DNA from 2 places in the Megasphaera sp. genome. Region 2 is predicted to be linked to the other one. Evidence: a T-box and tRNA genes for the amino acid it is inferred to sense, from the RefSeq annotation. Region 2 holds a T-box; the other holds one or more tRNA genes.
What was found. A T-box is a leader RNA that pairs with one kind of tRNA and senses whether it is charged. The one in region 2 lies ahead of thrS (threonine--tRNA ligase), so its partner is inferred to be a tRNA-Thr.
Positions count from the first base shown of each region.

Region 1 (4,416 bases), 470 kb from region 2:
TCGGCCATCACAGGCAAGCCGGTCCGCCAGGACATGGCCCTGACCGGGGAAATTTCCATCCAGGGCCAGGTCAAGCCCGTCGGCGGCGTCTTTGAAAAGGCTTATGGCGCCCGTCAGGCTGGCATGAAAGGAATCATCATCCCGAAAGAAAATGCTCATGATATCCCGGAACGCCATTTAGGCCTGAATATCCACTATGCCGTCACCATCGACGACGTACTGAAACTGATGTTGGTCGAACAGGAGAGAACCTAATATGGAACAGCGGATTCCACCGCAGAACGTAGAGGCGGAACAAGCCGTCCTGGGGGCGATGCTCTTATCCCATGATGCCGTCATCGTCGCTATGGAAAAGCTCCAGTCCCAGGATTTTTACCGCGACGTCCATCGCATCATCTTCGAGGCCATGGAACACCTCCATCGGGAAAATAAAGAAATCGACGTCATCACCCTGCCGGACGAGTTGAAACGCATGAAGAAGCTCGACGATGTAGGCGGTCTCGAATACGTCCTGAACCTGCCGAACCTGGTCGGGTCAGCGGCCAATATCGAATATTACGCCAATATCGTCGCCGAGAAGGCCCTGGCGCGCAACCTCATTTCGACGTGTACCGAACTGACGACGGAAGCCTATGACGGCCAAAAGGAAACGGAAGCCCTCCTGGACGATGCCGAACGGCGCATTCTCCAGCTGTCGGATACAAAGAACCGCGGCGATTTCGCTTCCGTCGGCGCCGTCGTCGAAGTGACCCTGGACAAGATCACCAAGCTCTATGAAAATAAAGCGGGCCTCACCGGCCTGCCGACGGGATTCCGCGACCTGGACCGCATGACGTCAGGCCTGCAGCCGTCGGACCTGATCCTGGTCGCTGCCCGTCCGAGTATGGGCAAGACGGCCTTTACCCTGAACATCGCCCAGAACGTCGGCGTCCGTCAGCATAAGACGGTAGCCTTCTTTTCCCTGGAAATGTCCCAGGAACAGCTAGTCCAGCGACTGCTCTGCCAAATCGCCCATATCGACTCGCAGAAACTGCGCACAGGCCAGCTCAACAGCGATGAAGAGTGGACGCGCCTGACCGATGCCTGCGACAAGCTTTATGAGTCGCCCATTTACATCGACGATACGCCGGGCATCTCTGTCGCCGAAATGCGATCGAAAGCGCGGCGCCTCAAGTCGGAACACGGCCTGGACCTGATTATCGTCGACTACCTGCAGCTCATGCAGGGGCGCAATGCCGAAAGCCGCCAGCAGGAAATCTCCGAGATTTCCCGGTCCCTCAAGGCCCTGGCGCGGGAACTGAAAGTACCGCTCATCGCCTTGTCCCAGCTCAGCCGCAGTGTCGAAAGCCGGCAGGATAAACGGCCTATGCTCAGTGACCTCCGCGAATCGGGGGCCCTGGAACAGGATGCGGATATCGTTTCCTTCTTGTACCGCGAAGATTACTACGATAAGGAAACGGAGAACCAGCACATTACAGAAGTCATCCTGGCCAAACACCGCAACGGCCCTGTCGGGTCGGTCAAGCTCTACTTCAAGAACGAGTTCACGCTGTTCCTCAACCTGGACACGCAGCATGAAGGGTAGATAAAATTAATTTAAAAAAAGTGTAAAAAGCACTTGCATTATTCCGTGGGGTATAGTATACTAATCAAGTCAGCGGTTCTGACAGAGCCTTTTGAAACGGGGTTCTGCCTCGTCAGAAGAAATAAGAAAAGCTGATAAAAAAGTTCTTGACAGAACGTCAGTCCTTTGATATAATAGACTACGTTCCACGGAACAGTAAGCCAACGTAGCTCAATTGGTAGAGCAACTGACTTGTAATCAGTAGGTTGTAGGTTCAAGTCCTATCGTTGGCTCCAGTAAATGGTGGGGTTCCCGAGTGGCTAAAGGGAGCAGACTGTAAATCTGCCGGCGTTTGCCTTCGAAGGTTCGAATCCTTCCCCCACCACCAATCATCGCGGGGTGGAGCAGTTGGTAGCTCGTCGGGCTCATAACCCGAAGGTCGTAGGTTCAAGTCCTGCCCCCGCTACCAAATTTTTTTACTGTCAGGTAAAAAAACAACTTCATAATTGGCTTTGACCAGTTCATAAGCTGTTGTAGCTCAGTCGGTAGAGCGTATCCTTGGTAAGGATAAGGTCACCGGTTCAATCCCGGTCAATAGCTCCACACATGGCGGCTTAGCTCAGTTGGCTAGAGCATGCGGTTCATACCCGCAGTGTCCAGAGTTCGAATCTCCGAGCCGCCACCACACTAATAACCTCGTGCATACGAGGTTATTTCTATATGCAAAAATATTTTTTGTTTAAATTTTCCTATTTTTTTAAGCAAAGAGTATGGATGTGTGATAGAATACAAGTGGGTAGCTGTTTTTTTCCTAAAGGAGGAAATGATTACAATGGCAAAAGAACATTATGAAAGAACAAAACCGCATGTTAATATCGGTACGATTGGTCACGTCGACCATGGCAAAACGACATTAACGGCTGCTATTACGAAAGTATTAGCAAAGAAGGGCTTTGCCAAGTTCGAAGATTACTCCGATATTGACAAGGCTCCGGAAGAACGTGAACGTGGTATTACGATCAACACGGCGCACGTCGAATATGAAACGGAAAAACGCCACTATGCACATGTTGACTGCCCGGGGCATGCTGACTATGTCAAGAACATGATCACTGGTGCAGCTCAGATGGATGGTGCTATCCTCGTTGTATCCGCAGCTGACGGCCCGATGCCGCAGACTCGTGAACACATCCTCCTGGCCCGCCAGGTCGGTGTACCGGCTATCGTCGTATACCTCAACAAAGCTGACCAGGTCGACGATCCGGAACTGATTGAACTCGTTGAAATGGAAGTCCGCGACCTCCTGACTGAATATGATTATCCTGGCGATGAAGTACCTATCATCGTAGGTTCTGCATTGAAAGCCCTCGAAGGCGATCCGGAAGCTGAAAAATCCATCCTCGACTTGATGGATGCTGTCGACAGCTACATCCCGACGCCGAAACGTCCGACGGACCAGCCGTTCCTGATGCCTGTCGAAGACGTATTCACCATCACCGGCCGTGGTACGGTTGCTACGGGCCGTGTCGAACGTGGTACGATCAAAGTCGGTGACGCTGTCGAAATCGTCGGCCTCGCTGATAAACCGAAAGATACCGTCGTTACGGGCGTTGAAATGTTCCGTAAGATCCTGGACCTCGCAGAAGCAGGCGACAACATCGGCGCACTGCTCCGTGGCATCGACCGCAAAGACGTCGAACGCGGCCAGGTCCTGGCTAAACCGGGCACGATTCATCCGCACACGAAATTCAAGGCTCAGGTCTATGTCCTGACCAAAGATGAAGGCGGCCGTCATACGCCGTTCTTCAACGGCTATCGTCCGCAGTTCTACTTCCGCACGACTGACGTAACGGGTGTCATCACCCTGCCGGAAGGCACAGAAATGTGCATGCCTGGCGATAACGTCAAGATGGAAGTCGAACTCATCACACCGATTGCTATCGAAGCAGGCCTGCGCTTCGCTATCCGTGAAGGCGGCCGTACCGTAGGTGCTGGTGTCGTATCCGAAATCGAAGGCTAAAAGATAGTTTAAAGTTTGTAGTGCCGAGTTTGTAGAAAGAGGTTAAATTTTTAGCCAATAACTGCAAACTAAAAACTACAAACTTGATACTTAAAAGAGGGGCTGTCGCACGAAGGTTTCTGCCATCATGCGAGGCCCCTTTCTCTTTATAGTTTGCAGTATGGAGTTTGTAGTCTGTAGAAATGGAATTTAAATTTTCTAATCACTAACTGCTAACCACTAGCAACTTAAAAGGGCTTGTTGCATGTGCAACAAGCCCTTTTTTTGCATACATTTATGCGCAAGGCTACAGGCCGTGAATTAGTTATCGCCTGTCTGCGCAATTGTAGGGGCTCGCACGTGGCGAGCCCGCTTCTAATATAATGAGGGAATGACGGTAACTGTAGCGTAAGGCACCCGTCGGAAGCCTCTCCTCATAGGAGAGGTGGCCCGAAGGGCCGGAGAGGTTAACCTCTCAGTCAGCTGCGCTGACAGCTCTCCTAGCAGGAGAGCCGGACCGTCGGCCCCTACGAACCCCTAGCCCCTAACCCCTAACCCCTAGCCACTAGCCACTACCCAAAATCCCGGGTATAATAGAACTACACACAAGAGGAGGGTGCGAAATATGAACATTGCTGAAAATACGGCCGATACAGCGCAGCAGGCGGCTAACGTCGTCCAGGCCGATGTCCAGAACCAGGTCACGCAGAGCGTCACGACGCTGGACCATTTAAAGGATTTTCTGCTCAACCACGGTCCCGATGTCATCTATGCCATCGTCATCTTCATCGTCGGCCGCTATGTGGCCCGGGCTTTCAAGAACCTGGCTGTCCGCATGATGACCCATGCCAAT
Region 1 is NZ_CP181255.1:1,550,420-1,554,835, forward strand. It holds gene lonC (Lon family ATP-dependent protease) at 1-255, shown strand, start outside; gene dnaB (replicative DNA helicase) at 257-1,585, shown strand; tRNA gene ACFWUB_RS07405 (tRNA-Thr) at 1,785-1,860, shown strand; tRNA gene ACFWUB_RS07410 (tRNA-Tyr) at 1,867-1,952, shown strand; tRNA gene ACFWUB_RS07415 (tRNA-Met) at 1,958-2,033, shown strand; tRNA gene ACFWUB_RS07420 (tRNA-Thr) at 2,092-2,167, shown strand; tRNA gene ACFWUB_RS07425 (tRNA-Met) at 2,173-2,249, shown strand; gene tuf (elongation factor Tu) at 2,397-3,584, shown strand; gene ACFWUB_RS07435 (mechanosensitive ion channel family protein) at 4,189-4,416, shown strand, end outside.
Region 1: it encodes a tRNA-Thr, which carries the amino acid that the T-box ahead of thrS (threonine--tRNA ligase) is inferred to sense. The anticodon was not compared.

Region 2 (4,416 bases):
GGCAAACCGCTCTGCAAATTCCAGTCCATTTCCTTCAAACTGGCTGACATGAAGATGCAGATCGAAGCTGCCCGTAACCTCGTTTACAAAGCTGCTTGCAAGAAACAGGAAGGTAAACCCTTCACCGTTGATGCTGCTATCGCAAAACGCGTTGCTTCCGATGTTGCTATGCGCGTAACGACAGAAGCAGTCCAGATCTTCGGCGGCTATGGCTACAGCGAAGAATATCCGGTTGCTCGTCACATGCGCGATGCTAAGATCACTCAGATTTACGAAGGCACGAACGAAGTTCAGCTCATGGTTACAGGCGGTGCTCTGTTAAGATAAGTGAAGTTTATGATGCAGGCTTGGCATCAGCCAAGCCTGTTACATAAAAAAAGATTTTAGGAGGCAAACGTAAATGGAAATATTGGTATGTGTCAAACAAGTTCCGGACACAGCAGAAGTTAAGATTGACCCCGTAAAACATACCGTCATTCGTGCTGGTGTTCCTAACATTTTTAACCCCTTCGACCAGAATGCTCTGGAAGCAGCTCTTCAGATGAAAGATGCTGACAAAGACGTAAAGATTACGTTACTCTCGATGGGTCCTGATCAGGCAAAAGACGTTCTTCGTGAAGGCCTCGCAATGGGCGCTGACGATGCATATCTTCTGTCCGACCGCAAACTCGGTGGTTCCGACACGTTAGCTACGGGCTATGCTTTGGCACAGGCTATCAAAAAAATAGCTGCTGACAAAGGTATCGAACAGTTCGATATCATCCTTTGCGGCAAACAGGCTATCGACGGCGATACCGCTCAGGTTGGCCCGCAGATCGCTTGCGAACTCGGTATTCCTCAGATTACGTATGCCCGCGACATCAAAGTCGAAGGCAACAAAGTTACTGTTCAGCAGGAAAACGAAGAAGGCTACATCGTAACGGAAGCTAACTTCCCGGTATTGATTACCGCTGTTAAAGACTTGAACGAACCGCGTTTCCCGACCATTCGTGGCACCATGAAAGCAAAACGCCGCGAAATCCCGAATTTGGACGCTGCTGCTGTTGCAGCTGATGACGCTCAGATCGGTTTGTCTGGCTCTCCGACTAAAGTCCGCAAGATTTTCACACCGCCTCAGAGATCCGGTGGTCTCGTTCTCAAAGTTGAAGATGACAACGAACAGGCAATCGTCGACCAGATTATGGAAAAACTGGTTGCCCAGAAAATCATTTAATCTAAGGAGGAACAGTGAAAATGGATTTAGCAGAATATAAAGGCATTTATGTAATTGCTGAACAGTTTGAAGGCAAATTACGTGATGTATCTTTCGAATTGTTGGGCCAGGCTCGCATCTTGGCTGACACCATCGGCGACGAAGTCGGTGCAATCCTCATTGGTAAAGACGTAAAACCGTTGGCTCAGGAACTCATCGCTCACGGTGCTCATAAGGTATTCGTATATGATGATCCTCAGCTCGAACATTACAATACGACGGCTTATGCAAAAGTTATTTGCGATTTCTTCCATGAAGAAAAACCGAACGTATTCCTCGTTGGCGCTACCAACATCGGCCGTGACCTCGGCCCGCGTGTCGCTAACTCCTTGAAGACTGGCCTCACCGCTGACTGCACACAGCTCGGCGTTGACGACGACAAGAAGACCATCGTATGGACCCGTCCGGCTCTCGGCGGCAACATCATGGCTGAAATCATCTGCCCGGACAACCGTCCGCAGATGGGTACTGTCCGCCCGCACGTCTTCAAAAAACCGGAAGCAGATCCTTCTGCAACTGGCGAAGTTATCGAAAAGAAAGCTAACCTCTCCGATGCTGACTTCATGACCAAATTCGTCGAACTCATCAAATTGGGCGGCGAAGGCGTTAAAATCGAAGACGCTGACGTTATCGTTGCTGGCGGCCGTGGCATGAACGGTGAAGAACCGTTCAAGACCGGTATCCTCAAAGAATGCGCAGACGTCCTCGGCGGCGCTGTTGGTGCATCCCGTGCAGCTGTTGACGCTGGCTGGATCGATGCTCTCCATCAGGTTGGCCAGACTGGTAAAACAGTTGGTCCGAAGATCTACATTGCATGCGCTATTTCCGGTGCTATCCAGCACTTGGCAGGCATGACTGGTTCTGACTGCATCATCGCCATCAACAAAGACGAAGATGCTCCGATTTTCAAAGTCTGCGACTATGGTATCGTAGGCGATGTCTTCAAAGTTCTCCCGCTCCTCACGGAAGCTATCAAGAAACAGAAAGGCATTGCATAAGTTATCTAACCGTGCATAATCAAAAGGTCTATCGCTATGCGATAGACCTTTTTTGCTACTGGCAGCTGGCCGTTAGTGTCTGACCACTAGTTCGTAGGGGTTCGCACGTGGCGAACCCGTTTCAGCATATGTGTGGTTTCCTATTCAAGTTGCTAGAAACATCATACAAATACTTGGCGGGTCGCCCACGGGCGACCCCTACAAACTCAAAAAGAGGCTGTCGCTTTAAGACAGCCTCTTTTCTCTCTTGACAACCCCCATTTCCTGCCGTATAATTTATGCATACATAGAGATATGTAAGATGCTTTGAAAAGGACAACACTTGATAGCTCCTTTATTACAGAGAGAGGCACGATGGTGAGAGTGCTTTATAAAGTCTGGCAAGTTACCGCCTTGGAGCAGGATTCCCGAAGTAAGTAGGGGGTCCCGGCCGCCCCGTTATCGCGCTTGAGTACATCGGGTTTTCCGGTGAACTAGGGTGGAACCACGTGAGTTATGCTCTCGTCCCTTGAGGACGAGAGCTTTTTTTATTAAGGAGGATGTTTGTAATGGCAGAATTAGTATTAAAAGACGGAAGCAAAAAACAGTTTCCCGATGGCATCTCTCTTGCCGAAGCTGTCAAACAGCTCAGCAACAGTCTTGCAAAGAAAGTATTAGTCGCAAAGGTAAACGGTGAAGTCACGGACCTCCGCGAAACCATTGTCGACGGCTCGACCGTTGAATTCCTCACCTTCGCCGACCAGGAAGGGAAAGATACGCTCCGCCATACAGCATCTCATGTCATGGCACAGGCTATCCAGCACCTCTTCCCGGGCGTCAAGTTCGCCATTGGCCCGTCCATTGAAAACGGCTTCTACTACGACCTCGACACAGAACACCGTTTCACACAGGAAGACTTTGCTGCCATTGAAGCTGAAATGGCTAAGATCGTCAAAGAAAACCTTCCCATTACCAAAGAAGTCTTGTCCCGTGCCGACGCTTTGAAACTCTTCAAAGACGCTGGCCAGGATTATAAAGTAGAACTCATCGAAGACCTTCCGGAAGATGCCGTCATCTCCATCTACCGCCAGGGCGACTTCGTCGACCTCTGTGCCGGCCCGCACTGCGCTTCGACCGGTGCCGTCAAGGCCTTCAAGCTGCGCACCGTTGCCGGTGCTTACTGGCGCGGCGATGAACACAACAAGATGCTCCAGCGTATTTACGGGACCGCTTTTGAAAAGAAATCGGAACTCGATGAATACCTGAAGATGATGGAAGAAGCTGAAAAGCGCGACCATCGTAAACTGGGCAAACAGCTCGACCTGTTCAGCTTCCACGAAGAAGGCCCGGGCTTCCCGTTCTTCCATCCCAAGGGAATGATCCTGCGCAACAACTTGCTTAAATTCTGGCATGAACTCCATGATGAAGCCGATTACGACGAAATCATGACCCCGATGATCCTCAACCGTCACCTCTGGGAACAGTCCGGCCACTGGGATCACTACCGCGACAACATGTATTTCACGACCATCGATGAACAGCCTTACGCCATCAAACCGATGAACTGCCCGGGCGGCATCCTGGTCTATAAGAGTAACGTCCACAGCTACCGCGACTTCCCGATGCGCATGGCTGAACTCGGCCTGGTCCATCGCCATGAACTCCATGGGGCCCTCCACGGCCTGTTCCGCGTCCGCTGCTTCACTCAGGACGATGCTCACATCTTCATGCTGCCGAGCCAGATGAAAGAAGAAATCTCCGGCGTCATGGACCTCTTCGACAAGGCTTACAAACAGTTCGGCCTGGAATATCACGTCGAATTGTCCACTCGTCCGGAAGACTCCATGGGCTCCGACGAAATCTGGGAACTGGCTACCAAGACCTTGCATGATGTCATCGAAGAACGCCACATCCCGTACGTCATCAACGAAGGCGACGGCGCATTCTACGGCCCGAAACTGGACTTCCACCTGAAAGACTCCATCGGCCGTACCTGGCAGTGCGGTACTATCCAGCTCGACATGCTCATGCCGGAACGCTTCGACATGACCTATATCGGCGAAGATGGCCAGAAACATCGCCCGGTCATGGTACATCGTGCCTGCTTCGGCAGTATCGAACGCTTCCTGGGCATCATCACCGAAAACTATGCCGGTGCTTTCCCGGTATGGCTGGCTCCGGTCCAGA
Region 2 is NZ_CP181255.1:2,024,573-2,028,988, forward strand. It holds gene ACFWUB_RS09720 (acyl-CoA dehydrogenase) at 1-327, shown strand, start outside; gene ACFWUB_RS09725 (electron transfer flavoprotein subunit beta/FixA family protein) at 401-1,213, shown strand; gene ACFWUB_RS09730 (electron transfer flavoprotein subunit alpha/FixB family protein) at 1,234-2,250, shown strand; T-box leader at 2,548-2,762, shown strand; gene thrS (threonine--tRNA ligase) at 2,799-4,416, shown strand, end outside.